2 regions of the Variovorax sp. J22R115 genome follow, and region 2 is predicted to be linked to the other one. Evidence: riboswitches for the same ligand, from Rfam matches in the RefSeq annotation. Region 2 holds a riboswitch; the other holds the start of a gene.
What was found. Region 2 has a riboswitch for glycine ahead of QTI04_RS20205 (D-amino acid dehydrogenase). Riboswitches for the same ligand answer to the same signal wherever they lie in the genome.

Region 1 (5,990 bases), on a different contig from region 2:
AGTGGGGTCGGTCAGGGATCAGTTGTCGGCAGAAAATTTCTCGTACGCCGTCTCGTCCAGCAGCGCTTCGAGCTGGATCGCATCGCTGATGCGCACCTTGAAGAACCAGCCTGCATCCATCGGGGCGCTGTTGGCGAGCGAGGGATCGGCGCGCAGCGCCTCGTTGACTTCGGTGATCTCGCCCGAGACCGGCATGAACACGTCGGCCGCGGCCTTGACCGACTCGACCACGCCCGCCACATCGCCCTGGTTGAAAGTCTTGCCGACTTCCGGCAGGTCGACGAACACCACGTCGCCCAGTGCGTCTTGTGCATGCACCGTGATGCCGACGGTCACGAGCGTGGTGTCTGCGTCTTGCTGAACCCACTCGTGGTCCTTGGTGTACTTGATGGTCATGAAGGAAGCTCCTTGGATAAAAGAATGTCGGTGGGAATCAACCGCGGAAATAGTGCGCAGGGACAAAAGGCATGGTGCTCACTTCCATCGGCACGGGCTTGCCGCGCACGATGGCCTGGATGCGCGTGCCCGGCTCCGCGTAGGCCAGTGCCACGTAGCCCATCGCGACCGGCCGGTCGACCGTGGGGCCGAGCAAGCCGCTGGTCACATGACCGATGGCCAGGCCTTCGAACGACTCAAGGAGCGTGCCATCGCGCACCGGAACGCGCTCCAGTGCGACCAGGCCGACGCGCTTGCGCTTCAGCGTGTCGTGGTCGAGATGGCCCGCCGTGCCGCTGGCAGCCGTGAGTTGCGCCAGGATCCGGACCGCGCCGGGAAATCCGCCTTCGCGCTCGCCGCCGGTGCGCCGAACCTTCTGCATCGCCCAGCCGAGCGACGCCTCGACGGGCGTGGTGGTTTCATCGATGTCGTTGCCGTAGAGGCAGAGCCCGGCTTCGAGCCGCAGCGAATTGCGCGCGCCCAGGCCGATGGGCTTGACCTCGGGCTGAGCAAGGAGCAGGCGAGCCAGCGCCTCGGCGTCCTTGGCGGCGACCGAGATCTCGAAGCCGTCCTCGCCCGTGTAGCCGCTGCGCGCGACGAAGGCCGGCAGGCCGCCGATCTGAACGGCGCCGCCCGTCATGAAGACGAAGCGCTCCACGCCGGGCGACAGGCGCGCGAGCGTGGCCGCGGCTTGCGGCCCCTGAAGTGCCAGCAACGCATGGTCGGGCATCGGCAAGACCTGGCAGCGCTTGCCGATCTTCGCCGTGATGTGCGCGATGTCGGTCTGCTTGCAGGCGCCGTTCACGATCACGAAGAGCGAATCGTGGCCCTCGTTGAAGAACATCAGGTCGTCGAGGATGCCGCCCTCGTCGTTGAGCAGCAGGCCATAGCGCTGCTTGCCCGGCGCCAGGCCGATCACGTCGACCGGCATGAGGGTCTCGAAAGCTGCCGCGGCATCCGGGCCGACGAGGCGCAGCTGGCCCATGTGGGAAATGTCGAACAGGCCCGCGGCCTCGCGCGTGTGCTTGTGCTCGGCCATCAGGCCGGCGGGGTATTGCACCGGCATCGAATAGCCCGCGAAGGGAACCATGCGGGCGCCGAGCTCAACGTGCAGGGCGTGAAGCGGGGTCTTCAGAAGATCGTCGGTCGATGCGGAGGCCAAGGCACTCTCCAAAAGGGGCAGTCCAGATCCATGACCGGAGCCATGGGCCACCCCTGCTGTCCGCTTTACCTGAGAGATTCGCCCCACGATCGGGGTTTGCTCCTTCGGTGGACAGCCCCTCCGACGTGGTGATGGGCCGTCTCTCTCCAGCAAGGAAACGCCCGTGCAGGGCGCCTCGTCAGTCCTTTTGCCTGAGCGTTCGGGCCCTTGTTTCGAGGGGACCTGCGCCTTCGGCGGCACCGCTGTCGCGGGGCTCTCTCCTGACCCGGCGAGTGTAGTGGATCGGCGCCGGGTCGGTCTGCGATTTCAGTGCATCAGCATGACACCGTGGTGACCGGGCGCTACTTGAAGCCCCACAGCCGCGGCAGCCATGTGCTGAGCGCCGGCATGAAGGTGAGCACCAGCAGTACCGCGCCGTGCGCCCACAGGAAGGGCACCAGTTCGCGCACCAGTTGCGACATCGGCACGCGCGAGACGTTGCAGGTGACGAAGAGCAGCCCACCCACCGGCGGTGTGATCATGCCGAGCGTGAGGTTGTAGATCACGATCATCGCGAAGTGGATCGGATCGATGCCCAGCTTGACCGCCACCGGCGCAAGGATCGGCGCCAGCACCATCACGCCCGGCAGCGGCTCGATGAAGATGCCGAAGAGCAGCAGGAAGACGTTCACGATGATCAGGAACATCCACGGCGACAGGTTCATGCCCGCCAGCCACTCGGCCAGCGTCTGCGGCACGTTCTCGATGGTCAGGATCCATGCGAACGAAGCCGACAAGCCGATGATGATGAGCACGGATGCCGAGAGCAAGGCGGAACGCGAGAGGATGTCGGGCAGCGCTTTCCACTCGAGCGTGCGGTAGACGAACTTGCCGCACACCAACGCATAGAACACCGCCACCACCGATGCCTCGGTCGGCGTGAACCACCCGGCCCGCATCCCGCCGAGGATCACTACCGGCAGCAGGATCGCGGGGATCGCCTTCCACGTCGTCAGCAGCACTTCGTTCCAGGGCGGCATGCCGCCGTCGCCCTTGTAGTTGCGCTTCTTCGACACGTGGAAGTTGACCGCGCACATCGCCACCGCGATCAGCAGGCCTGGAATGAGGCCCGCCACGAACAGGCTGCCGACTGACACATTGTCGTCCTGCAGCGCGTAGATGATCATGATGATCGAGGGCGGGATGATGGGCCCGACAATGGCGGTCGAGGCAGTCAGCGCGGCGGCGTATGAGCGGTCGTAGCCGGCCTTGTCCATCATCTTGATGAGCATGGAGCCCGGCCCCGCCGCGTCGGCCAGCGCCGATCCCGAGATGCCCGAGAAGAAAGTCAGCGACACCACGTTGGTGTAGCCCAACCCGCCGCGCCGGTGGCCGACGAACTGGCCGGCGAAGCGCAGCAGCACCTCCGTCAGCGAACCGCCACTCATGAGCTCAGCGGCAAGGATGAAGAAGGGCACCGCCATCAGCGGAAAGCTGTCGATGCCGGTGAAGGTTTCCTTCAGCAGCACCATCAGCGGGTAGGACTCGGCGAGGATCAGCGTCGCGGCCGTGGCGAGGCCCAGTGCGAAAGCGACCGGCACGCCGATCGCGAGGAACACGCACACCGAGAGGATGAGGACGAGGCTGGCGTTCATAGCGAGGCGCTCGCGGCCGCATCGAAGTGCGCGTCGGATGCGAATTCGCGTCGCAGCACGTAGCCACGCACGATCAGGAGCCAGTGCACGATCAGCAGCAGGCCGCCGAACATCATGGCGCTGTAGATATAGGCGAAGGGAATCTGCGTCACGGCCGTCAACTGGAACATCGTGCGCTCCATGTAGAGCCAGCCGTACCAGACCATGAAGCCGAAGAAGGCGAAGAGCAGCGCCGCGACCACCGCACGCATCGCGATGGCGGCCTTGGGCGGCAGTGCGTCCTGCAGGTTCTCGACCGCGATGTGCCCGCCGTAGCGCAGCACCGGCCCGGCGCCGAGGAAGGTGAGCCAGATCATCATGTGGCGCGCGACCTCCTCGGCCCATTCGAGCGAGTTGCTCGTGAGGTAGCGCATCGCCACGTTGATGAAGATGATGACCGACATCGCGGCGAGCAGCAGGATCAGCGCCCACCGGTTCGCGGCCAGGAAATAGTGTTCGAAGGTTTTCACGACGACTGTTGTTGTGGGATCTGTGCAATGAGAACCGCCCGGTGCCATGGCTGGCTCACCGGGCGGCGGTGCCGTAAGGGGCGCGTTTCCGCGCTTACTGGACGTCCGAGATCTTCTTGATGTTGTCGGCGCCGAATTCCTTGGCGTAGCCCGCGTAAGCGGGCTTCAGCGCTTCACGGAACGCGGCGCCGTCGACCTTGCGGGTCACCTTCATGCCGTCCTTCTCGAGCTGGGCGATGCCGTTGTTCTCGTCTTCGTTGACCTTCTTGCGTTGTGCGGCGCCGGCCTTCTTCGCGGCTTCGACGAACACTTTCTTGTCGGCGTCCGACAGCTTGTTCCAGACTTTGGGGGACAGCAGCAGCAGTGCCGGCGAATAGACATGGCCCGTCAATGACAGGTGGTTCTGCACCTGTGCGAATTTGGAGGACAGGATCACGGGGATGGGGTTCTCCTGGCCGTCCACCGTGCCTTGCTGCAGGGCACCGAACAGCTCGGGGAAGGCCATCGGCGTGGGCAGGATGCCGAAGGTGCGGTAGCCATCCATGTGCACCTTGTTCTCCATGGTGCGCATCTTCAGGCCGGCGGCGTCGGAGGGCTTGACGATGTCGCGCTTGCTGTTCGTCATGTGGCGGAAGCCGTTCTCGGTCCAGGCCAGCGCGATGATGCCCTTGCTCGGGAACTTGGCGAGGATGTCCTGGCCGATCGGGCCGTCCATCACCTTGCGCGCGTGGTCGTAGTCGCGGAACAGGAAGGGGATGTCGACGATCTTGACTTCGGGCACGAAGTTGCCGACCGGGCCCGTGGACGTGTTGACGAGGTCCTGCGTGCCGAGTTGCACGGCCTCGATCTGCTCGCGCTCGCCGCCCAGTGCGGAGTTGGGGAAATGCTGGCACTTGTAGCGGCCTTGCGTGCCTTTCTCGACCTCGTCGCAGAACACCGTGGAGCCGACGCCGTAGTGCGATTCCTTCGTCGTGGCGTAGCCGATCTTGAGCGTGGTGGTCTGTGCGAAGGCGCTGGTGCCAAGGGCGAGCGAAAGGCAGGCGGCGAGGGTGCCGAGTTTCATGTTGTCTCCGGGGAGGTTGCGGGAAGGATGCCCGACCGACTATGCCTGAAGAGGGAGCTTGACCTCGTCGGGATTTTCACGGACGTATTCGCGTATCACGTCCTCGAAGCTTGCATCCGAACCCAGGCCCAGCGCACGGGCACGCACCGTTTCGAAGCGCCCCGGCCAGCTCTTCACGATGCGGCGGATCGCCGGGTCGGGCGTGCGGTCGAGCAGATCGGTGGCGGCCGCGCCGGCGACGCGAGCGAGCGCCGCGGCCATCTCGCCGACGGTGGTGGAGAGCGAGGGCAGGTTGACCGCGGTGCGCGGACCCCATTGCGCGTCGCTCGCCTCGGCGGCACGGACCAGCCCTTCGATGGTGCGCGTCGGCGACGAGATCGCCACCGGCGTTTCGTCCGCCACCGGGCAGACGGCGCGAACGCCCGCGAGCGGCTCGCGGATCATTCCGCTGAAGAAGCCCGAGGCGGCGCCGTTGGGTCGGCCCGGACGCACGCTCACCGTCATGAGCCGCACGCTGCGGCCATTGATGAAGCCCTTGCGCGTGTAGTCGGCAACGAGTTGCTCGGCGATGAATTTCTGGATGCCGTAGCTGGTCTGCGGGGTGGGCAGCGTGTTGTCGGTGATCACCTCGGGCAAGGGTTGCTCAGGCGAGTTGCCGAACACGGCGAGCGAACTCGAGAACACCAGCGTCGGCGCCGTACCGAGCTTTCGGCAGGTTTCGAGCAGTGCGTTGGTCGCGGCGAAGTTGCTGCGCATGCCGAGGTCGAAGTCGGCCTCGCATTCGCCACTGACCGCAGCGGCGAGGTGGAAGACGAGCGAGGCATTCGGGGGGACGGCGCTCTCGGGTGCCTTGGCGAGCAGCGCATTGAGATCGCCCACCACGGCGCTCACGCGCGGGTCGCGGGCCAGATCGTTCGGCGGTGGAACGCGGTCGACGAGGGTGATGGTGTCGATGGGCGCAGGCGCTGCGCCGGCCAGGGAGAGTTGCCGACGAGCGAGCAGGGTGCGGGCGAGGCGTGCGCCGACGAAGCCGGCACCGCCGGTGATGACGATGTTCATTGCGAGGTGTCCTTGTGTCCCTGGAATGGGCAAGTCTATGTTCGTCCACTGCGCAGTAAGGTCCAGAACACCACCCGATTGAAGCCGACGGGATTCTCGGAAGGCGCACCATGTCCCGCGCCCGCGAT
Region 2 (5,990 bases):
CTGAACTCCGTTTCGACCTCTGACTCCACCTCTCACAAAGGAATCGCCATGAACGCCCCATCCCCTCTCCGGCACCTCGCGGCCTGCATCCTCCTGGCCGGCGCCGGCAGCGCCTTCGCCCACGTGACCCTGCCGCCCGGCGGGGCCAGCGCCGGTAGCGAGTACGAAGCCGCATTCCGCGTCGGCCATGCCTGCAAGGACGCCAAGAGCACCACCGGCATCACCGTGCGCCTGCCCAAGGGCTTTGCCTTCAGCGACGCGCAGGCGCGCAAAGGCTGGAAGCTCGATGTGCAGAAGGCGGCGGGGGACAGCGCCGGCGAAGTGCGCTGGACGGCCGAGTCCGCCCAGACGGCGCTCCCCGGCAATGAGCGCGCCGAGTTCGTGGTGCGCGGCAAGCTGCCGACGACGCCGGGCGCGTTGTGGTTCAAGGTGCTGCAGACCTGCGACACCGGCAGCGCCGACTGGGCACAGATCCCCGCCAGTGGCAGTTCGACCGAAGGCCTCGAAAGCCCCGCGGCGCGTCTCGACGTGCTGGCGCCCGGCGTGGCGGCGGTCGACGTGCGCGACGCGTGGATCCGCGCTTCGGTGCCGGGCCAGAGCGGCACCGGCGCTTTCATGAAGCTCAACGCGCCATCGGGCACGCGGCTGGTCGGCGCAACGACGCCGGCCGCCGGCGTGGCCGAAGTGCACGAGATGAAGATGGAAGGCGACACCATGCGCATGCGTGCTGCCGGTGCCATCGAGCTGCCGGCGCGGCAAACCGTCGAACTCAAGCCGGGCGGTTACCACTTGATGCTGATGGACCTGAAGAAGGCGCTCGCCAACGGCAGCACCGTGCCGCTCACGCTTCAGTTCGAGGACGCGAAAGGGCAGAAGAGCACGAAGGAGCTCGACGTTCCGGTCCTCGCCGGAGCGGCCGCGACGGCCGGCGGCGAACACAAGCACTGACGAGCCCAAACCGAGCCCAAACCCAGCCGCTTGGAGTAAGCTGCCCGGACAAGAACCACACTACCGGAGACCGCCCATGAGCGACGCGAGCAAGCCTTTCGCCTTCAGCCAGTTCGTCCCGGGCTTCGACTTTCTCCGGAACCTGGCGAGCGGCAGCGCGTCGGCCGGCGCGAGCGCGGTGCCCGGCATGCCCAGCCTCTCGAGTTGGGTGGCGCCGACGCTCAGCGTCGAGGAAGTCGACAAGCGCATCCAGGAACTCAAGACCGTGCAGTACTGGCTCGAGCAGAACGGCCACGCGCTCAAGGCGACCATCCAGGCGCTCGAAGTGCAGAAGATGACGCTCTCGACGCTGCGCGGCATGAACGTACGGATGGAAGACCTGGCCAGTGTCTTCACGCGGCCGCCGAGCGCTCCGGCACCGGCGCCCGCGCCTTCGTTCCGTGCCGCGCCGCCGGCCCCCGAGCCGGAAGTCGAAGAGGAAGAGGAAGAAGAAGAGCAAGAAGAGGAAGAAGTCGAGGAGGAGCCCACTGCAAAGGCGAAGCCTACGAAGGCGTCCGCGGATGCGGCGGCGGATGCCGCTGGCGTCATCGACCCGATGCAATGGTGGGGCGCACTCACGCAGCAGTTCCAGCAGATCGCCAGTTCGGCGATGCAGGACGCCTCGCAGCTGAAGGTACCTGCCATGGCCCAGCCGCTGGCGGATGCGGTCGGCAAGGCAATGAGCCCGACGCCGGCCAGGTCGGCACGCAAGTCTGCTACCGCTGCCGCCAAAAAGACGGCACAGAAGGCACCTGCCACCGGTCGCAGCGTTGCTGCCGCCGGCAAATCATCGGCTCCTGCACGCAAGCGCGCGCGCGGACGCTGACCATCCGAAACGAACCCAGACAGAAAGCCGCGCGCATGAAGCTGTTTCCCTCCGGTCACGCCACCCATCCGCAATGGCGCATGGCGGCCGGGCTCGTGCTCGCCCAACTTCGGGCGCAGATGGCGCTGCCCGACTACGCCCGTTCGCCCTCCCTGGGCCTGCTCTACATCACCGACCACTACGGCGCCGACGCGCAGGAAATCCTCGACCACCTCGGCGCCGAGCTGCCCGAGATCACCGACTGGTCTGGCACGGTGGGGGTGGGCGTGGCAGCCAACAATGCCGAGTATTTCGACGAGCCGGCGCTCAGCGTGATGCTGTGCGAACTGCCGAGCGACCAGTACCGCGTGTTCTCGGGCGTGGCGCCGCTGGCCAGCTCGGAGATGAGCGGTTTTGCCGCCCACACGGCACTCGTGCACGCCGATCCGCGGACGCCCGAGCTGGGCGAACTGATCGCCGAGATGGCCGACCGGACCGACACCGGCTACCTGTTCGGCGGGCTCTCTTCCGGGCGAGCCGGTTCGCTGCAGTTCGCCATCGGCGGCAACGGCAACATCCGGGGCCATGGCGCCGTCGGCGGCGTTTTCTCGGGTGGCTTGTCGGGCGTGGTGTTCGGCGAAGGCGTGCGCCTGGTGTCGCGCGTCACCCAAGGTTGCCAGCCGGTATCGCGCGAACGCGAGATCACCGAGGCCGATGGCAACCTACTCCTCAAGCTCGATGGCGAGCCCGCGCTCGACGTGCTGCTGGACGACCTGCAGGTATCGCTCGATGCGCCGGAGCAGGCGGTCGAAGCCGTGCGCGCCACGCTCGTCGGTTTGTCCGAAGCCGGCAGCGATGGGCTCCGGCGCACCCGCGATCTCGGCGCCGACGTGCGGGTGCGGCACATCATCGGACTCGACCCGACGCGTCGCGGCGTGGCGATTGCGGACGTTGCCGAAGCTGGCATGCGCATGAGTTTCTGCCGGCGCAACGCGCAGGCCGCACGCTCGGACCTCATGCGCGTGTGCGCCGAAATCCGTGAGGAGCTGGAGCCGGAAGAGCAGACGCTGGCCACCGCTCGCGCGGTGGCCGCTGGTGAGGCCGAAGCGGCGCCGCATCCGGCCCGGCGCATCGCTGGAGCCGTGTATGTGAGCTGCTCCGGTCGAGGCGGGCCGCATTTCGGTTCGCCGGGCGCCGAATTGCAGATCGTGCGCCACGCGCTGGGTGACGTGCCGCTGGTCGGCTTCTTCGCCGCCGGCGAGATCGCACGGAACCACCTGTACGGCTACACCGGCGTCCTGACGGTCTTCACCAGCAACGACTAGCCGCGGCAGTCTCAGGCCGGCTGAAGGGTCGGCGAAGCGTTCGCGCGCAAGCCGGTGAAGGCGAAGTCCACCTCCGGCGCGAGCCCGCTCACGATGCGGGCAATCGACTTGCCCGATCCGCATGCGTGCGTCCAGCCGAGCGTGCCGTGCCCGGTGTTGAGGAACAGGTTTTGCAGCTTCGTCGCTCCGATCAGCGGCACGTTGCTCGGCGTCGCCGGGCGAAGGCCGGTCCAGAACTGGGCCTGTTCGGTGTCGCCGGCGCCGGGGAACAGCTCCTCGACGCGACGCACGATCGCCTCGCAGCGCACGCGGTTCAGGTCGCGGTCATAGCCGTTCAGTTCGGCCGTGCCGGCAATGCGGAGACGGTCGCCGGAAGCCGATGTGTAGCGCGAGAACACGAGCTTGAACTCGTCATCCGTCAGCGAGACCTGGTGCGCCTTGGAGGCGTCCTTGACAGGCAGGGTGACCGAGTAGCCCTTGGCCGGATAGATGGGCAGGCGGATGCCCAGTGGCGCAGCATAGAGCGGGCTCAGCGAGCCCATCGCGAGCACGAAGGCATCGCCGCGAATGCGCTGGAAGCGGCCTTCGTTGTCGGTGGCCTCGACGTGGTCGATGCTGCCACCGGCATCGCGCAACGCGGTCACCGTGTGGCTCATCAGGAACTTGACGCCGGCCGCCGTTGCCAGGTTCACGAGTTCGCGCGCGAAGCGGTTGGCGTCACCGGACTCGTCCTCGGCCGTATAGGTGGCGCCGGCCAGTTGGGGACGGATGTGCGCCAGTGCGGGCTCGATCTTCACGGCTTCGTCGGCCGAAATCACCTGGCGGTCGCAGCCCAGTGCGCGCATCTGCTCGGCGGGCTCGAGCGCGGCGTCGAACTCCTTCTGCGTCGTATAGAAGTGCAGGATGCCCTGCGTGCGCTGGTCGTAGCCGATGCCGGTGTCGCGGCGCAGTTGCTGCAGCGTGTCGCGGCTGTACGTGCCGAGCCGCACGATCTGCTCGATGTTGTGGCGGGTGCGCGCCGGCGTGCATTCGCGCAGGAACTGCAGGCCCCAGAGCCATTGGCGCATGTCGGCGCGAATGCGAAAGAGCAGGGGGGCATCTTCCTTGCCGAGCCATTGCAGCACCTTCAGCGGTGCGCCCGGATTGGCCCAGGGTTCGGCATGGCTCACCGAGATCTGGCCGCCGTTGGCAAAGCTGGTTTCGGCGGCCGGCGTGGCCTGCCGGTCGATGACGGTCACTTCGTGGCCGAGTTGCTGGAGGTAGTAAGCCGAGGTCACGCCGAGCAGGCCGGCGCCAAGAACGATCACGCGCATATCAAGACCCTTGAAGGTTGCAGCGCTTGAACGAAACGGAAACGGAAGCTGAAAAAAGAAAAAGCAACCGGACCGTGCGTCCAAGTTGCCGCTCCCCCTGTCCTCGGTACCTGAGAGATTCACCCGTTGCGCCCGCAACGGGTTTGCTCCTTCGGTGCATCACGCTCACATGCAAGTGGCGTGATGGCTCTCCAGACGGCTATGACAGTTGGTGCAGTACAGGCTCGTCTTGCGAGCCGACCTGAGCGTTTATGGGAGTTTGCGCCTTCGGTGGAGCCGCTTGCGCGGCCCGCTCTCCTGCAGTGGGGCGATTGTAGGGGCCCGGCGCCCTTTGCGCTACAGGCTTCGGAAGGCGAACTGGAGTTCGGGCCGCAGGCCGCTGACGATGCGGGCGATCGACTTGCCTGCGCCGAGTGCCGTGATCCAACTGGGGGTGCCGGGGGCAGTATTGAGGAAGAGGTTGGGCAGGCGCGTCTTCCCGATCATCGGCAGGCGATTCGTGCTCACTGCGTGCATCTCGGTGGCGAGAGAAGCTCGTGCCGTGTCCGCCGCACCGGGGAGCAGCTTTTCCACGCGTCTCAGGATGGCATCGAAGCGATCCGAATCCGGTTCGCGATCTTCCTCGAGGCCGGCGCGTACGGTGGCGGTGACGCGCAATTGGTCGCCTTCGGGGGTTTCGATGCGGGTGATGCGCAGCTTGCCTTGCACGTCGCGCAACGCGACGCGCGGGGCACGGGACGCATCCTTGACCGGTATCGTGACGATGTACTCGCGCACGAAGCGCAGCGGCATGTCGACGCCGAGGTATTCCGCATGCGGCACGCTGGATGCGCCCAGCGCCAGCACGTAGGCTTGCGCGCGCAGCGTCATGGGCTGGCCCGCGGGGTCGAGCAACTCGACGCGGTCGATGCGGCCGTCGCGGTCCTTCAGCGAAACCACGGTGTGCTTCGTCAGGAAGCGCACACCCGCAGCGCGGCACATGAAGACGAGACTTGCGGCGAACTGCGCAGGATCACGGGCCGGGTCTTCGACCGAATAGGTGGCTCCGGCGAGCTTCGCACGCATGGCCAGCAGCGCGGGTTCCATGCGGATCGCGTCGTCGGCCGAGAACAGTTGTTCCTCGCAGCCCAGTTCGGACCAGTGCGGCGCGCGCGCCAGGCGGGCGCCGAAGGCTTCCGCGCAGGTGAAGACATTCAGCAGACCGCCTACACGCGAGCCCTGGGGCAAGCCGCCCTCCTCCCGAAGCACGCGAGCGCTCTTGCGGCTGTAGGCGGCAAGACGCACGAGGTGTTCGCGGGGATCGCGCTGGGGGCGCGCGCCGATGGCCCTGTCGACCAGCCTGGAGACGTGCCGGCGCATGCCTGCGCGCAGCTTGGCCCATCTGCCCAGTGTGCTTCCCGTGCCCGTGGAATCGGCCCCGGAACACTGCGGCGTCGGTGCGCCGCCCTGCGGCGCCACACGGCCACGGGCCTTGGCCGCGGGCGTCGCATGCCGGTCGACCACGGTCACTTCGTGACCGAGCTGTTGAAGGTAATAGGCCGATGTGACGCCGAGCAAGCC

Region 1: it holds a riboswitch for glycine, as region 2 does, so the genes downstream of both, gcvT (glycine cleavage system aminomethyltransferase GcvT) here and QTI04_RS20205 (D-amino acid dehydrogenase) in region 2, are expected to answer to the same signal.

Annotation. Positions count from the first base shown of each region.
Region 1 covers NZ_JASZYM010000002.1:385,839-391,828, reverse strand. The annotation lists gene gcvH (glycine cleavage system protein GcvH) at 19-396, opposite strand; gene gcvT (glycine cleavage system aminomethyltransferase GcvT) at 434-1,597, opposite strand; glycine riboswitch at 1,644-1,757, opposite strand; glycine riboswitch at 1,771-1,870, opposite strand; gene QTI04_RS04840 (TRAP transporter large permease) at 1,939-3,231, opposite strand; gene QTI04_RS04835 (TRAP transporter small permease) at 3,228-3,740, opposite strand; gene QTI04_RS04830 (TRAP transporter substrate-binding protein) at 3,835-4,803, opposite strand; gene denD (D-erythronate dehydrogenase) at 4,843-5,862, opposite strand; gene QTI04_RS04820 (alpha/beta fold hydrolase) at 5,898-5,990, opposite strand, start outside.
Region 2 covers NZ_JASZYM010000011.1:125,869-131,858, reverse strand. The annotation lists gene QTI04_RS20230 (TonB-dependent receptor) at 1-23, shown strand, start outside; gene QTI04_RS34205 (copper chaperone PCu(A)C) at 49-948, shown strand; gene QTI04_RS20215 (PhaM family polyhydroxyalkanoate granule multifunctional regulatory protein) at 1,025-1,813, shown strand; gene QTI04_RS20210 (FIST N-terminal domain-containing protein) at 1,849-3,117, shown strand; gene QTI04_RS20205 (D-amino acid dehydrogenase) at 3,129-4,430, opposite strand; glycine riboswitch at 4,518-4,635, opposite strand; glycine riboswitch at 4,640-4,740, opposite strand; gene QTI04_RS20200 (FAD-dependent oxidoreductase) at 4,767-5,990, opposite strand, start outside.